DNA from 2 places in the Rhizobium phaseoli genome. Region 2 is predicted to be linked to the other one. Evidence: predicted binding sites of a transcription regulator. Region 2 holds the regulator's gene; the other holds the start of a gene.

Region 1 (4,417 bases), 1.1 Mb from region 2:
CCTCATCCGCCTGCCGGCACCGACCGGGGTCGAGCCACGGGTCTCGACCCGTCCTTCGGACCCCCGCTTGCGGGGCGAAGGGAATATGCGGCAAGCTCTCGGTCCCTCTTCCGCCTCTCGCGAGGCACGTCCCCTCGCCCCGTTTACGGGGGTCCGAAGGACGGGTCGAGGCGAGTGACTCGACCCCGGTCGGGCTAGGGTGAGGGGCGCCATCGGGTGTGGAACGGACAGCCGCAGGCTCGTGCCGGTTGAGCAGGCCTATTCCGGGATCAACTCATCCATCTCGGGCCCGTCCTCGCTCTTGCGCAACGGCCGGAAACTCATTCGGTGCAGGGAGCAGGGGCCGTGTTTCTCGATGCCGGCGCGGTGCTGCGCGGTGCCGTAGCCGGCATGCGCGGCGAAGCCATAATCCGGAAAGACATTGTGGGCGCGCGCCATCATCCGGTCGCGTGTCACCTTGGCGACAATCGAGGCGGCGGCGATCGAGACCGAACGGGCGTCGCCCTTGACCACGGCCTGCCCGGGGCAATCGAGGCCGGGCGGCACGTCGAGGCCGTCTGTCAACACGTAGCTTGCCGGAACGGCAAGACTGCAGATGGCGCGGCGCATGGCGTCGAGGCTTGCCTTGCGGATATCCGTCTCATCGATGCGCGTCGAGCTGGAAGAGGCGATCGAGACGGTCGCGGTCGCGAGAATCTGCACGAACAATTCCTCGCGCCGCTGCGCCGAAAGCTGCTTCGAATCGTTGAGGCCCTCGGGGATGCGCTTCGGATCGAGGATGACGGCGGCGGCGACGACCGGCCCGGCAAGCGGCCCGCGGCCGGCCTCGTCGGCCCCTGCGACGGGCCAGTGGCCGGCCTTTCGGGCTTTGAGCTCCAGGCGGAAATCCGGCACGAGCGGAGCCGTGTCGAACAGCAGGGGAGAATCGGGTGACGTGCGAGGTTTCATGCGGCTGAACCTCGCACGCCAACCCGATTTCCCGCAAGTCCCCGGATCAGGGCGGCGGGCCGGGGACGGTCCGGCGGATGGTGGCGGTCAGGGCCATCCGCGGGGATTGCGCTCGGGGCTCGAAAACCGGGCGGTTTCCCGAGGACCGATGCGCAAATTTTCTAAATCAGAGCAGCGACAGCTGCACGCCGCTGCCATCCGGCGGCACGAACAGATCGTCGCGCAGCGGCAGGCCGCGTCGCGTCAAGCCGAAGCGTCGAGCTGCCATTTCGAAGCGGCGGGCGATCTGCCACGCATAGGGACCGGCGCCCTTCATGCGCTTGCCGAATTCTGCATCGTAATCCTTGCCGCCGCGCATCGAGCGCACCAGCGACATCACATGCCGGTAGCGATCGGGATAATGCTGCAGCAACCAGTCGCGGAAGAGCGGGCTCACCTCGAGCGGCAGCCTGAGGATGACATAGCTCGCCTCGACGGCGCCGGCCGCCTTGGCCGATTCGAGGATACGCTCCAGCTCGTGATCGTTCAGCGCCGGGATCAGCGGGGCAACCATCACAGCCGTTTGGATCCCCGCTTCCGACAGCGTGTGAATGGTCTCCAGCCGACGCGGCGGCGTGGCGGCGCGCGGCTCCATCGTCCGGGCAAGCTTGCGGTCGAGCGTGGTCACGGAGATGCCGACGCGCACCAGGTTCTTTGCCGCCATCTCCTGCAAAATGTCGAGATCCCGCAGGATCATCGCCGACTTGGTGACGATCGAGACCGGATGGTTCGCCTTGTTCAAAACCTCGAGAATGCCGCGCATGATGCGCCATTCCTTCTCGACCGGCTGATAGGGGTCGGTATTGGTGCCGATGGCGATCGCCCGCACCTTGTAGCCCGGCTTGGCGAGTTCCCGCTCCAGCAGCTTTGCCGCATCCGGCTTGGCAAACAGCTTCGTCTCGAAATCGAGCCCCGCCGAAAGCCCCATATAGGCATGTGTCGGCCGGGCGAAACAATAGATGCAGCCATGCTCGCAGCCGCGATAGGGATTGATCGAGCGGTCGAAGGCGACGTCGGGCGATTCGTTGCGGGTGATGGCCGTGCGCGGCCTTTCGATCTGCACCTCGGTCTTGAACGGCGGCAGCTCTTCCAGCGTCTGCCAGCCGTCGTCAAAGGTCTCCCGCTGCAGCGCCTCGAAGCGGCCGGTCGGGTTCAATCCCGCGCCGCGCCCGCGCCGCCGATCGCCCTCGACCCGCAGCCCGGAGGACGCGATCATCGCATCGGCAATATCTGCCGTATTGGCAGGCGCGAATGCGGCCTGCCCTGCCAGGGACTGCTCTCTCATCGGATTCTCCCGCGGCGGGAAGCGACGCCTCCGCCCGTTTTGATGATTAAATTCCTATCGGCAAATGGAGAACAATGCAAGAACAAAATGCGGAAAACGCCGCTGGCAAAAATTTGTGCGGCGCATTATGAGTAGGCGATGTTGACGGTTGTTCTCGAGTGTCAGGATCAGGAATCCGAGCTGGCCCAGACCCTGTCGGTCTTGGTGGCAGGCGCGGTGGAGGGGCTCGTCGGCGATGTGGTCGTGCTCGATCACGGCTCGCGCGACGGCACGTCGCGGGTCGCCGACGCGGCCGGCTGCCGGTTTCATTCGCAGTGGGATATCAAGGATATCATCGGTTCCGCCCGCGGCGACTGGCTGCTTTTCGTCGAGCCCGGTGCACGCCCGCAGGCGGGCTGGATCGACGAGATTGCCGAATATATCGCTCTCAACAAGCTGCCGGCGCGCTTCACCGCCTCGCGCGGTTACCGGCGCCCGTTTTTCGAGCGCATCGGCCGCGCCACCCCGCCGCTGGAACTTGGCCTGCTGATGCCGAAAAGCCAAGCGCTGGCCGCTGCCAGAAGCGGCATGCCGCTCGCCGCATTCGCCAAAGGCCAGAAGCTGCGCAAACTGGCCAGCGAACTCATTCCTTCCTGGGTGGCGCGCGCTGCGCGGTGAGTGATTTCGCTCTCCATCTTGCTCTGGGCTTGAGCGCGCATGTCTACTTGGCGCCGAAAAAACGGCCCATCACCTGACCCTTGCCGCGGTCGAGCCACGGGTCTCGATCCGTCCTTCGGACCCCCGTAAAACGGGGAGAGGGAACGTGCCATACGATAAGTAGGAGAGGGACGGAGAGCTTGCGGAATGGTTCCTTCGCCCCGTTCACGGGGAGAAGGTGGCGGCAGCCGGATGAGGGGCCGATTTGTCGTGAGCGCGCTTCGGCGGTCCTTCCCACATCGCGCAAAAAATGGCGCCCGATCAGATTTCGCGCTATAATTCGTGCATGGCGCCGCCGAAGCGCCGCGCTTCGCAACGGATGGCCATGGAATGCCGGTGGACGGCAGAACAGGTCGGCGAAAATCTCCTCTTCTGCCGGGTTTCCGGCGAAAGGAGGTGCGTCATGATCCGCCATATGCTGTACGGTCTCGTGGCCGTCATGTCGGCGATGTTGATGATCGCGCATCCGCATTCGGCAGCATCGCAGGCGATGCTCAGTTGCGCAGGCCGATCCGACGTCGTCAAATACCTGGATACGAATTTTGCTGAGAAGCTGACGGCGGTCGGGCTGGTCAACGAGAACGCCATCCTCGAGGTCTATGCCGCCGAAAGCGGCACCTGGACGCTCATCGTCACGGATGTTCACGGTGTAAGCTGCATCCTGCTGTCGGGTGACAGCTGGGAAACGATGCCGTCTCTGCCCGGCCTTGCGACCTAAAGAGTGTCGTGATCGTTCGGATTGGCTTCTGGCGAAATTCTATTTCTTCGCGCCGCGTTTCAGATGCTCGTCGAGACGCGGCATGATCTCGACGAAGTTGCACGGCGTGCTGCGGTAGTCGAGCTGCGCTTTCAGGATGCCGTCCCAGGCATCGCGGCAGGCGCCGGGCGAGCCCGGCAGAGCGAAGATGAAGGTGGCGTTGGCGACACCTGCCGTGGCGCGCGACTGGATCGTCGCCGTGCCGATCTTGTCGTAGGAAATGCGGTGAAAGACGGCGGAAAAGCCGTCCATGCGCTTTTCGAACAAGGGTTCCAGCGCCTCGGGCGTCACATCTCGGCCGGTAAAGCCGGTGCCGCCTGAGGTTATGACGACATCGATGTCGTCCCGTTCGGTCCAGGCCTTGACCTGCGCGGCGATTGCGTCCCGGTCGTCAGGCACGATCGTCCGGCCGACCAGCCGGTGACCCGCCTCAGTGATCCGCGCCGCCAGCGTATCGCCGGATTTGTCGGTTTCCGGCGTGCGGGTATCCGAGACGGTGAGAATGGCTATGCCGACGGCGATGAACGGCCGCTTCTCGTCCAGACCTGCCATTACATGCCTCCCGAAGCCGTTTCCGTCGCCTGGACATACCAGTCGGGCCGCTCGCCGTGAAGAGCTGCCGCCGCCTCTTGCGCCGCCGTCATTGTCGAAAAGATCCCGAAGCAGGTGGCGCCGGAGCCGGACATGCGGGT
Region 2 (4,417 bases):
ACGAGCGGCGCGCTATCTCGAAGGAAACGACGGAGGCGCTGCGCCAGTCCGGCCTTGCTCATATCGTCGCGATCTCCGGCCTCAACATGGCGCTGTCGGCCGGCATTTTCTTCGTCGGCTTCCGGATGCTGCTCAGCCTCTTTCCTGGTGTCGCTCAAGCCTATCCGACAAAGAAGATCGCCGCCGCGGGCGCGCTCATCGCCGTCACGGCCTACTTCCTGATCTCGGGATTCGGCGTCTCGGCCGAACGCGCCTTCATCATGATGGCGATCATGCTGATTGCCGTCTTCTTCGATCGGCCGTCGATCAGCCTGCGCAATGTCGTTCTCTCGGCGCTGGTCATCATCGCCATTTCACCCTCCGAGGTCTTGGGGCCAAGCTTTCAGATGTCCTTTGCCGCGACTTTGGCGCTGGTATCGGGTTATCAGCTATGGAAGGACCGGCGCATCCGGGAAAACCCGTTGCTGAAGCTGCCGCTCCTGCGGCCGGTTGCGGCGGTCGCCGGTTTCTTCGGCGGCGTCTTCCTGACTTCGCTGATCGGCGGATTTTCGACGGCGCTGTTTTCGATCGAGCATTTTCATCGACTGACCGCTTATGGTCTGCCGGCAAATCTTGCGACGATGCCGATCATCTCTTTCATCGTCATGCCGGCCGGGCTGCTGGCCATGTTGCTCATGCCGTTCGGTCTGGACGCTCCGCTCTGGACGGTGGTCGGCTTCGGCCTCGATCTGGTGATCGCGGTTGCCAAGACGGTGTCCGGCTGGGGCGGTGATATCGGCTTCGGCCGCTTGCCCGGCTGGTATTTCGTCGTGGCCGTGGCAGGCTTTCTGCTGCTGACGCTGCTTCGCACCCGGTTACGCCACGCCGGCACATCGATCCTCGCCGTTGCGACGCTCATCCTGCTCATTCTGCCGGGATCCCCGCCGCCGGATCTGGTGATTTCCGAGGATGGTGGTCTCGTAGGGCTCGTCGCGGCGACGGCAATGGCTTCAAACCGCGAAAACCCGCCGGACTTCATCTTTGACCAGTGGCAGAGAGCGCTGGTCCTGCCGACGCATCACCCGCCGAAAATGCTGGATGGCCCTGCCATCCCGCCGCAGGGCGAGGACCGCCGCGTCAAGCTTTCGCGCGATCAGCAGAATGAAGCGAGGACGGCAATGGTGGCCGCCGCAGCCGGCGGTGAGGCAAATCGGTTTTCCTGCGTCAAGAAAGCCTGGTGTATCGCCAGGCTCGGCAATGGCCATGTCGTCGCGGTCATCGACAATGCCGCCTATCTCGGCCCGGCCTGCGACGCCGGCGAGATCGTTGTGACCTCCGTGCGCCTGCGTTTCGACCGTTGCCGATCGGGTGCGACCCTCTTCACCGGCGAGACGCTGCGCAGGACCGGTTCCGTCGAATTGCGTTTTGTGCAGACGGGACACGAGATTGCAACCGCATTCGACGCCTTATCACGTCCATGGATGCGCCATCGCGCCTATGATTGGCGCAAGGACAGTTTTACCGAAGCCGCCCCGTCTGCTGTCAGTGATAACGGCGAATGAGGCCGACCAACTTGCCCTGCACCTTGACTCGGTCGGGTCCGAAAATGCGGGTCTCGTAAGCCGGGTTGGCGGCTTCGAGGGCAATCGAGGCACCCTTGCGGCGAAAGCGCTTCAGCGTCGCTTCCTCGTCGTCGACGAGGGCAACGACGATATCGCCGGGACTTGCGGTACTGCCGTTGCGGATGATCACTGTGTCGCCGTCGAAGATACCGGCGTCAATCATCGAATCGCCCTTGACCTCCAGCGCGTAATGCTCGCCCGAGCCGAGCATATCTGCAGGGACGACGATGTCGTGCGTATTGTTCTGGATTGCCGAGATCGGAACACCGGCGGCAATCCTGCCCATGACCGGCACGGAGACGGAGTTGCCGTTGTCGGCAATCGGCTTTGCGGCAGCGGGGGCGGCGACCGCCGGGGGCTTGCCGAGGCTGCCTTCGATGACGCTCGGCGAAAAACCGCGGCGCGGCTGAAGACTGGGGCTATAGGCTTCCGGCAGCTTGATCACCTCCAGCGCCCGGGCCCGGTTCGGTAGGCGGCGAATGAAACCGCGTTCCTCGAGCGCCGTGATCAGACGATGGATGCCGGATTTCGAGGCGAGATCCAGGGCATCCTTCATCTCGTCGAAAGAGGGGGGAACGCCCGATTCCTTCATGCGCTCATGAATGAATAGGAGAAGCTCCTGTTGTTTGCGCGTGAGCATCGACGTCAGACCCCGTGATTGAAACAAATCCAGAACAGACACTATATGTTCCATATGTGTTCCGCAAGTAGCTAAATTTCCGTAAAACTTCGCACCAACTCGTTGAGATTTTTATTTTCATTCGCCGGATTGGCACACATGTCTTGCATTGGGGGGAGTGCTGTCGCACATCTCTTGACGTGTCAGGAGGGATATCATGAGCGCACATTCCGCTAAGCCGCATCCGCTGGATCACGTCGTACTCCCGGTCGTCGATATCGAGCTGGCGCGCGAAAGGCTAGGCAAACTCGGCTTCACCGTCGCCGCCGATGCGCGTCATCCCTTCGGAACGGAGAATGCCTGCGTCTTCTTCGCAGACAAGACCTATATCGAGCCGCTCGGGGTGGCGAGCGTCGAGGAGAGCGAGACAGCGGCCCGCCAGGGCAATGTCTTCATCGCCCGCAATCGCGCCTTCCGCTTCCGCTGCGGCGAGGAGGGACTTTCGGCGCTGGCCTTTCTCACCGAGGATGCCGGCCTCGATCATCGGCGATTCGTCGGCAGCGGCGCGAGTGCCGGCGAGATGTTGCAGTTCAGCAGGCCGCTGCGGATGCCGGACGGTTCGGAAAGCGTCGGCAGCTTCAAACTGGCCTTCTCAGGAGATCTGCGCGCTCCCGACTTCTTTCTCTTTACCTGTCAGCGCATCAATGCCTTCCCCGCCGATCGCGCCGCGCTGGAGACACATGCCAATGGCGTGACTGGCATTGCCGAAATCGCGGTTTGTACGCCGGACCCGGCGGCATTTTCCGCCTTCGTTGGTCTTGCGGTCGGGCAAACGGCAGTAGAGAAAACCGGTTTCGGCGTGGAGATCGCGGCCTCGAATGCCAAGATCAGCCTGATGACGCCGGAAGGGCTGGAGGCTTATTTCGAGCTTGTCGTTTCCGCTGCCGATCGTGGCCTGCGCGGTCAGGCAATCCTTTTCAACGTCGCCGATCTTGCCGTGACAGAAGCGCATTTGGCTGCTAACGGAGTGACATACACACGCAAGAACAATCGCATTCTGGTGAAGCCCACGCCCGGGCAGGGCGCGCTTTTTGCCTTCGAGGAACCACGATGAGCACTGATACCAATTCCGAGGTCAAGATCGGCGAAGGCGAAGGCCAGGTCACCTTTTCCAATACCGGCCGCCTGTCGCTGATTGCCGGCCCCTGCCAGATGGAGAGCCGCGATCACGCCTTCATGGTCGCCGGCACGCTGAAGGAGCTCTGCGCAAAACTCGGCATCGGCCTCGTTTATAAGAGTTCTTTCGACAAGGCGAACCGCACCTCGCTCTCGGCCGAGCGCGGCATCGGGCTTGAAAAGGGCATGGAGGTCTTCGCCGACCTGAAGAAGGAATTCGGCTTTCCCGTCCTGACCGACGTCCACACGGCCGAGCAATGCGCCGAGGTGGCTGAGGTGATCGACGTTCTGCAGATCCCCGCCTTCCTCTGCCGCCAGACGGATCTTCTGATCGCCGCCGCCAAGACCGGCCGCGTCGTCAACGTCAAGAAGGGCCAGTTCCTCGCCCCCTGGGATATGAAGAACGTCCTGAAGAAGCTCAATGCCAGCGGCAATGCCAACGTGCTGCTGTGCGAGCGCGGCGCCTCCTTCGGCTACAATACGCTGGTTTCCGACATGCGCTCGCTGCCGATCATGGCGGCGATGGGCGCGCCGGTCATTTTCGATGCGACCCATTCCGTCGCCCAGCCCGGCGGGCAGGGCGAATCCTCGGGCGGTCAGCGCGAATTCGTAGAGACGCTGGCGCGCGCAGCCGTGGCGACGGGTATTGCCGGCGTCTTCCTCGAAACCCACCAGGACCCAGACAACGCACCGTCCGACGGCCCGAACATGGTCTATCTCAAAGACATGCCGCGGCTGCTTGAGAAATTGCTTGCATTTGACGCGGTCGCCAAGGCCTGACGTTCAACAGGTTGACATGATCGTCGTTTAGGCCACGTCGGGACGCCGGTTCGAAGGCTGGAAATTGCGGCATTGTAATTTGCACGCCTTCGATTATGACAGGCTTCGAACGATTGATCACCCACCGAGCAGGAAGAACCCATGACTGCAATCACCGATATCATCGCCCGCGAGATTCTCGATAGCCGTGGCAACCCCACCGTCGAAGTCGATGTCTATCTCGAAGACGGCAGCATGGGCC

What was found. The regulator LexA, encoded in region 2, represses DNA repair genes until DNA is damaged. The targets are predictions, from matches to a motif close to TGTTCNNNNTGTGTTCNG.
Region 1: the regulator LexA is predicted to act here: its motif matches at 2,340-2,357, upstream of AMC88_RS04630 (PA0069 family radical SAM protein).

Annotation. Positions count from the first base shown of each region.
Region 1 is NZ_CP013532.1:960,119-964,535, forward strand. Features, by position in the region: gene AMC88_RS04625 (ribonuclease HII) at 259-948, opposite strand; gene AMC88_RS04630 (PA0069 family radical SAM protein) at 1,115-2,272, opposite strand; gene AMC88_RS04635 (glycosyltransferase family protein) at 2,411-2,929, shown strand; gene AMC88_RS04640 (hypothetical protein) at 3,372-3,686, shown strand; gene moaB (molybdenum cofactor biosynthesis protein B) at 3,726-4,277, opposite strand; gene AMC88_RS04650 (4-(cytidine 5'-diphospho)-2-C-methyl-D-erythritol kinase) at 4,277-4,417, opposite strand, start outside.
Region 2 is NZ_CP013532.1:2,049,209-2,053,625, forward strand. Features, by position in the region: gene AMC88_RS10055 (ComEC/Rec2 family competence protein) at 1-1,541, shown strand, start outside; gene lexA (transcriptional repressor LexA) at 1,522-2,241, opposite strand; gene AMC88_RS10065 (VOC family protein) at 2,438-3,334, shown strand; gene kdsA (3-deoxy-8-phosphooctulonate synthase) at 3,331-4,176, shown strand; gene eno (phosphopyruvate hydratase) at 4,318-4,417, shown strand, end outside.